Regions from separate parts of the Pandoraea norimbergensis genome, predicted to be linked through region 1. Evidence: predicted binding sites of a transcription regulator. Region 1 holds the regulator's gene; the other holds the start of a gene.
What was found. Region 1 encodes LexA, which represses DNA repair genes until DNA is damaged. Its sites were predicted from a motif close to ACTGTATNNNNATACAGT; they were not measured.
Positions count from the first base shown of each region.

Region 2: recA (recombinase RecA) is a predicted target of LexA. The motif match lies at 1,376-1,393, and genes of this name have one in related genera.

Region 1 is NZ_CP013480.3:3,378,231-3,381,644, forward strand. It holds gene cysT (sulfate ABC transporter permease subunit CysT) at 1-142, opposite strand, end outside; gene AT302_RS14660 (sulfate ABC transporter substrate-binding protein) at 173-1,204, opposite strand; gene lexA (transcriptional repressor LexA) at 1,463-2,116, shown strand; gene AT302_RS14670 (hypothetical protein) at 2,290-2,718, shown strand; gene AT302_RS14675 (enoyl-CoA hydratase/isomerase family protein) at 2,729-3,414, opposite strand, start outside.
Region 2 is NZ_CP013480.3:5,372,784-5,376,197, reverse strand. It holds gene AT302_RS23545 (sensor histidine kinase) at 1-399, opposite strand, end outside; gene AT302_RS23540 (response regulator transcription factor) at 558-1,247, opposite strand; gene recA (recombinase RecA) at 1,449-2,513, shown strand; gene recX (recombination regulator RecX) at 2,746-3,201, shown strand; gene AT302_RS23525 (DUF2889 domain-containing protein) at 3,325-3,414, shown strand, end outside.

The DNA of each region.
Region 1 (3,414 bases):
CGAGCGAGCTTGCCTTGATGAAGACCATCAGCAACGGCACCAGCACGACCAGACTCAGGTACGCCACGGTGTAGCCCATCGTCAGGCCGAAGCCCGGCAATGCACTCGGCTTACGCCAGATTGGAAACAGTGCGGTACTCATCGTTGGTCCCCTTCGTTCTTTTTTTCTGAATTACTTCTTGGTGTAGATCTGATCGAAGATGCCGCCGTCAGCGAAGTGCTTGGCCTGCGTCTTGGTCCAGCCGCCGAGATCGGCGTCCACCGTGTACAGCTTCAACTTCGGATACTGCGACGCGTACTTCTTGGCGATTTCCGGCGAACGCGGGCGGTAGAAGTGCTTCGCGGCAATCTCCTGCCCTTGCGGCGAGTACAGCCATTGCAGGTAGGCTTCAGCCACCTTGCGCGTGCCATGCTTGTCGACGTTCTTGTCGACCACGGCCACCGGCGGCTCGGTCAGAATCGACGATGACGGCACGACGATGTCGAACTTGTCCGGACCGAGGTCCTTCACCGACAACAGCGCTTCGTTTTCCCAGGCGATCAGCACGTCGCCGATGCCGCGTTCGACGAAGGTCGTCGTCGCACCGCGTGCGCCCGAGTCGAGCACGCCCACGTTCTTGTAGATCGCCTTGACGAAGTCCTGCGCCTTCTGCTCGTTACCGCCCGGTGCCTTGAGCGCGAACAGCCATGCGGCGAGGTAGTTCCAGCGGGCGCCGGCCGACGTCTTCGGGTTCGGCGTCACGACGCTGATGCCCGGCTTGGCCAGATCGTCCCAGTCCTTGATGTTCTTGGGGTTGCCCTTGCGCACGAGCAGCACGATGGTCGACGTGTACGGCGTGGCGTTGTCCGGCAGGCGTTTCTGCCAGTCCTTGTTCACCAGACCGGTTTGCGCCAGCTCGTCGATGTCGGCAGAAATACCCAGCGTGACCACGTCGGCCGGTGCGCCATCGAGCACCGTACGGGCTTGTTTGCCCGAACCGCCGTGCGAGGCCTTCAGCGTGACCGTGTCACCCGTGGTCTGTTTGTAATGGGCTTCGAAAGCCTTGTTGTAATCGGCATAAAGCTCACGCGTCGGGTCGTACGACACGTTGAGCAGCGAAAAGCTTGCCGCTTGTGCCTGTACCGTCATGCCGACGGACAGTGCGATAGCGCCCAGTGCGGTCGCCAGTTTCTTAGCTTTCGAACCCCGTGCTGCAATGCTCATGACTTTCGCTCCTTTTTTGCTTTCGTGTGGTAGGAGGCCAGTCTAGGGGGGCGGCTAAATAATTAAAAATAATATTTTGGCTTTTGTTTATACCGGAATAAGGATTAGAGATTTTGTGCTGAGGGATGAGGGGCACCGGTTTGCGGCAGAAATCGCGTCATTTGACGGCGAAGTTCATGAAGTACTTGAAGTTTTCGCTTGCGCTTTTGGAAACACTGTATAAAAATACAGCCACCTGTGCTTCCATACAGTGATGCCATGATCAAACTTACCGCACGTCAACAGCAGGTCTACGAACTGGTTCGCCAGGCCATTGAGCGCACCGGCTTCCCGCCGACACGCGCAGAAATTGCCGCCGAACTGGGCTTCTCTTCGGCCAATGCGGCCGAGGAACATCTGCGGGCGCTGGCGCGCAAGGGTGTGATCGAGCTTTCCGCCGGGCAATCGCGCGGCATCCGGCTCAAACGTCTCGATGAGGCGGGCGGCGTGCATCAATTCACGCTGCCGCATATGGGGCTGATGCAACTGTCGCTGCCGCTCGTCGGGCGCGTGGCCGCAGGCAGCCCGATTCTGGCGCAGGAGCATATCGAACGCAATTTCCAGTGCGATCCGAACATGTTTGCGCGCCAGCCCGATTACCTGCTGAAAGTGCGCGGGATGTCGATGCGCGATGCCGGCATTCTCGACGGCGATCTGCTGGCCGTGCAGAAAGCCGCAGATGCACGCGAAGGACAAATCGTCGTGGCGCGTATCGGCGACGACGTCACGGTCAAGCGCTTCCACCGCGTGAAGGGCGGCGTGGAGCTGATTGCCGAGAACCCTGACTTCGAGAACATCAACGTCAACGAAGGCAGTGGCGATTTTGCGCTGGAAGGGATCGCGGTCGGCCTGATTCGCAATAACGATCTCTAGGCGCAAGCCAAAGGCGCGCAACGACTTCACATCGCGCGCCATTCCCTGACGATCAAGTAACGCTGATTTGCGCCGGGCTGGGTCCGGCGCCCGTGCCCTGCTGCGCCTGCGATTTGTGAAGCGATGCGACAGGACACCTCTCTCCAACCGCTATTGGAAGAAGGAAACGCATCATGGCTCGACTCTTTGGTTTGCTGCGCACGTCCCTCGGTCAACCGCGCATTCGCTCGGCCACCGCCTCAGCGCAGGCGCGTCTTTCTGCGGTGTATGGCTTGTCGGCCCTGTCCGGACCGTTCGCGGCCGCACCGGCCGTCGCACGTTCTTACACGGTCCCGGCGCGTGCCCGCACTACCGCCCTGCCCCGCGCTATCGCTTCAGTTGTCAGCTCGGCGGCACGCCGTGCCTGCCCTGCCGCACAAGCGGTCAAGGCATCGCGCAATGTGCGTGAATTGCAGACACGGCGCGAGGCGCATGACGACGGGCGCGTCGATGTGCGCGTCTATCGTGACGTCTCGCATATCGTGATGGTCGGCAGCATCGCCGATATCTGCCGCAAACTCGATCAAGCTGTCGGCGAGCAGTTTTGTCAGGCGGCGGTGTAAGCGACGCCTTTTATTCGCCCAGCGTTGCCAGCGGGTGATCGGCACCGCGACGCTCGCCATCGAAGAACCGGGCAACATCTACCGGTTTGACGTCTTCGATGCGGGCGTGTTGCCAGCGCGGTGCGTGGTCCTTATCGACCACGAGGGCGCGAATGCCCTCAACGCCTTCGGCCCCGGTGCGCCCGTCCAGATTGAAGACGCAGCGCATCATCAGCCATTCTTCCCGCAGGTCTTCCGCCAGTGACAATTTGCGAGCACGCCGCACTTGCTCCAGCGTGACGCACACCATCAGCGGCGAGCGTTTGTTGCGCAACAGGTCCTCGGTTTCCTGGGCCCAGCCGGCATATTCGCAACGCGCTTCACGCGCCAGCGAATGCAGAATTGCCGTGGCGTCGGCATGACCGAAGTGCGCATCGATGACGTCGCGCAGCGCGGCGAGTTTGCCCTGAGCCAGCCCCGCCGGCGGCAGACTTTCACGCGCGAAATTGCGGGCCGCATTCAGCACGGCGTCGCTATCTTGCCAGTCACCGGTTGCCAGTTGCTCGCATAGCACCGACAGCGACGCACGCGGCATCACCACGTCGGCCAGACCGATCTCGCAGGCGTCGACGGCACCGAACACCGTGCCCGTCATGCCGAGATACTCACCAAGATGCCCCGCAAGATTCGCGAGGAAGAACCCGCCGCCGACATCGG
Region 2 (3,414 bases), 2.0 Mb from region 1:
CTGGGCAAGCACGTAAGTGTTGGTTTCGAGGGCGCGATCGAAGGGGCCATTCGCAATCGACTTGGCGACGAGATACGTCACCGCAATACTCATCGGCCAGAGCAGCAGCAACGGCGCGAGCATCCAGTCGAGAATCTCGCCGAAGAGCGAGCGGGGCGGCGGCTCGGCTTCGCGCTCCAGCGGCGCGCCGAATCCGGGACGCGTGAAGGGATCGGCGTAAGGGTCGAACGGGTCGAACGGGTCGAACGGGTCGGTGGCGTCGACTGAGTCGAGCGACGGTTCTTCGATGTCGGGCGGGAAGGCGTCGTCGTGTGCTGAATTTGCTGAACGCGATGGCCGAGAGCGGCCCGCCGTGTTCGCCGTGTTGGCATCGCGATGATGACGAAGACTCAGGCGCATAAAACCTCGGAATTTCTGGCGGGCCTTGCGTCTCTGAAGGCGCTGGTGTCCGGCCGGTGACGCTTGGCGGTCATCAAGCCGGGTTCACTTGATCTGCGGTCGTCGTCCGGGTGGCATCCCGTTGGGTAGATCGCGTCGCACCCCCGCGTCGCACCCTATCACGCCGCATTGGCAGGCGCAGTGGCGGGTTTTTCCAGACAGTAGCCCAGTCCGCGAATCGTCGCAATGCGCACGCCGCTCGGCTCGATCTTCTTGCGCAGCCGGTGCATGTACACCTCGATGGCGTTGTTGCTGACTTCTTCGCCCCAGCCACACAGGTGGTCGACGAGTTGCTCCTTCGAGACGAGCCGGCCCGTGCGCAGCAGCAGCACTTCGAGCAGTTCGAGCTCGCGCGCCGACAGATCCAGCATCTGCTCGTGAATATAGGCAGTGCGCCCGACCTGATCGAAACTGAGCGGGCCGTGCCGGATCACGGTTGAGCCGCCGCCCGCACCGCGTCGCGTGAGCGCTCGCACGCGCGCTTCGAGTTCGGCGAGCGCAAACGGCTTCGCCATATAGTCGTCGGCGCCGAGATCGAGCCCCTTCACGCGCGCATCGACGCTGTCCGACGCGGTCAGAATCAATACCGGCAAATGGGAATTTCGTGCACGCAACCGGCGCAAGACTTCGTGGCCGGGCAGGCGGGGCAAACCAAGATCGAGAATCAGCAGATCGAACGTCTGGGCAGACAGCGCGGAGTCGGCTTCGAGCCCGGTCTTGACGTGATCGACGGCGTAGCCTCCCTGGCGCAGCGAGCGGGTCAGGGCGTCAGCCAGAATGCTGTCATCCTCTGCGATGAGAATTCGCATGGGCGTGATAGGCTTGTTAGGCACCGGAGCCTGACGGCTGCGGCGTGTCTCCTGTGATGTTGCGGCGCGTGGTTCGCGGCTTTTTTTGTCGTTTCGGCGCTTTCGGACAACAGGCACTTGCCAAAAGCACTGTTTTTTTATACAGTGCTGGCATTCACGCCTCACTCGAGCCGTCTCGCTCATCATATCAAAGGACGATTCATGGAAGAAAGCAAGAAAGGGTCTGCCAATCTGTCGGCCGAGAAGGGCAAGGCGCTCGCCGCTGCCCTCGCGCAGATCGAAAAGCAATTCGGCAAGGGCTCGATCATGCGTCTGGGCGACAGCGAGGTCGAAGCTGACATCCAGGTCGTCTCGACCGGCTCGCTGGGTCTGGACATCGCGCTTGGCGTCGGTGGCCTGCCGCGCGGCCGCGTGATCGAAATCTACGGCCCGGAATCGTCGGGCAAGACGACGCTCACGCTGCAAGTCGTAGCGGAAATGCAAAAGATCGGCGGCACCTGCGCGTTCATCGACGCAGAACATGCCCTCGACGTCGGCTACGCCAGCAAGCTGGGCGTCTCGGTCCCGGAACTGCTGATCTCGCAGCCGGACACCGGTGAACAGGCACTGGAAATTGCCGACGCACTGGTGCGTTCGGGCTCGATCGACCTGATCGTGATCGACTCGGTGGCGGCCCTGGTGCCGAAGGCCGAAATCGAAGGCGAAATGGGCGACTCGCTGCCGGGTCTGCAAGCCCGTCTGATGTCGCAGGCGCTGCGCAAGCTCACCGGCACGATCAAGCGGACGAACTGCACGGTCATCTTCATCAACCAGATCCGGATGAAGATCGGCGTGATGTTCGGTAACCCGGAAACGACGACGGGCGGTAACGCGCTGAAGTTCTACGCCTCGGTGCGTCTGGACATCCGCCGTATCGGTTCGATCAAGAAGGGCGACGAAGTCGTCGGTAACGAAACCCGCGTGAAGGTCGTCAAGAACAAGGTCGCGCCGCCGTTCCGCGAAGCCATTTTCGACATCCTGTACGGTCAGGGCATCTCGCGCGAAGGCGAAATCATCGATCTGGGCGTGACCGCGAAGATCGTCGAGAAGTCGGGCGCCTGGTATAGCTACAACGGCGAGAAGATCGGCCAAGGTAAGGACAACGCACGCGAATTCCTGCGTGAGAATCCTGACATCGGCCACGAGATCGAAAACAAGGTGCGTGCATCGCTCGGCGTGACGGCGATCAACGAGACCGGCGAGATCGAAGCAGACGACGAGGTCTGATGACCCCCGAGTCAATACGGCAACGCGACGCTAATACGGTGTCGCGTTGCCGTTTTTGTTTGTAGTTTTGGTTTTGCCGTTCGGGCCGTAGCGCTAGGCTCCGCTTTGATCCCTGCTTTGGTGCTATCCGCGCGCTATCTTCATGATCAATCGACGTCCTCCCCGCAACCCGCAAGATCCACCGCCTCCGCCGGGTGACGACGCGGTGGCGGTCAAGCGCTCGCGAAAACCCGTGCTCAGTCTCAAAGGCCGCGCCATGGGCTATCTATCGCGCCGGGAATACAGCCGTGCGGAATTGCGCCGCAAGTTGATGCCGTACGCCGATGCCGAGGACCCCGAAGCACTGGATCGTCTGCTCGACACCCTTGAAGCCGAACGCTGGTTGTCCAACGAGCGGTTTGCGGAAAGTGTGGTGCACCGCCGGTCGTCCCGGCTCGGTACGTCGCGCATCGTCGGCGAACTCAAACAACATCAGGTTGACCCGGACACCGTCTCCGCGCTCGCCGAGCAATTGCGTGAGACCGAGCTGTCCCGTGCCCGCGCGGTCTGGCAACGGAAGTTCGGCGAAGTTGCCATCACCCCCGAGGCACGCGCCAAGCAGATGCGCTTTCTCGCATCGCGTGGCTTTTCGCGTACCGTTATCAGCAAAATCGTGCGGGGCGCCGACGAATTCTCGGACGAAGACTAAGCCGCATCCGGCGAGCGCAAAAAATGTTTCTCATGAATCGGTGGCCATTCATCGGCAATGTGCTGCGTTCGTGAGGACTCGCGAGGCACGTCACGTGACGTATGATGCGGCACGGAAACTCGCATGACACCTTGGTTGCGCGCTTATCGGGATGTGGCGTCGCACCATGCTCGCCACGGCCTCGAAATTCGCATAACCCGACCGATGGGTCGG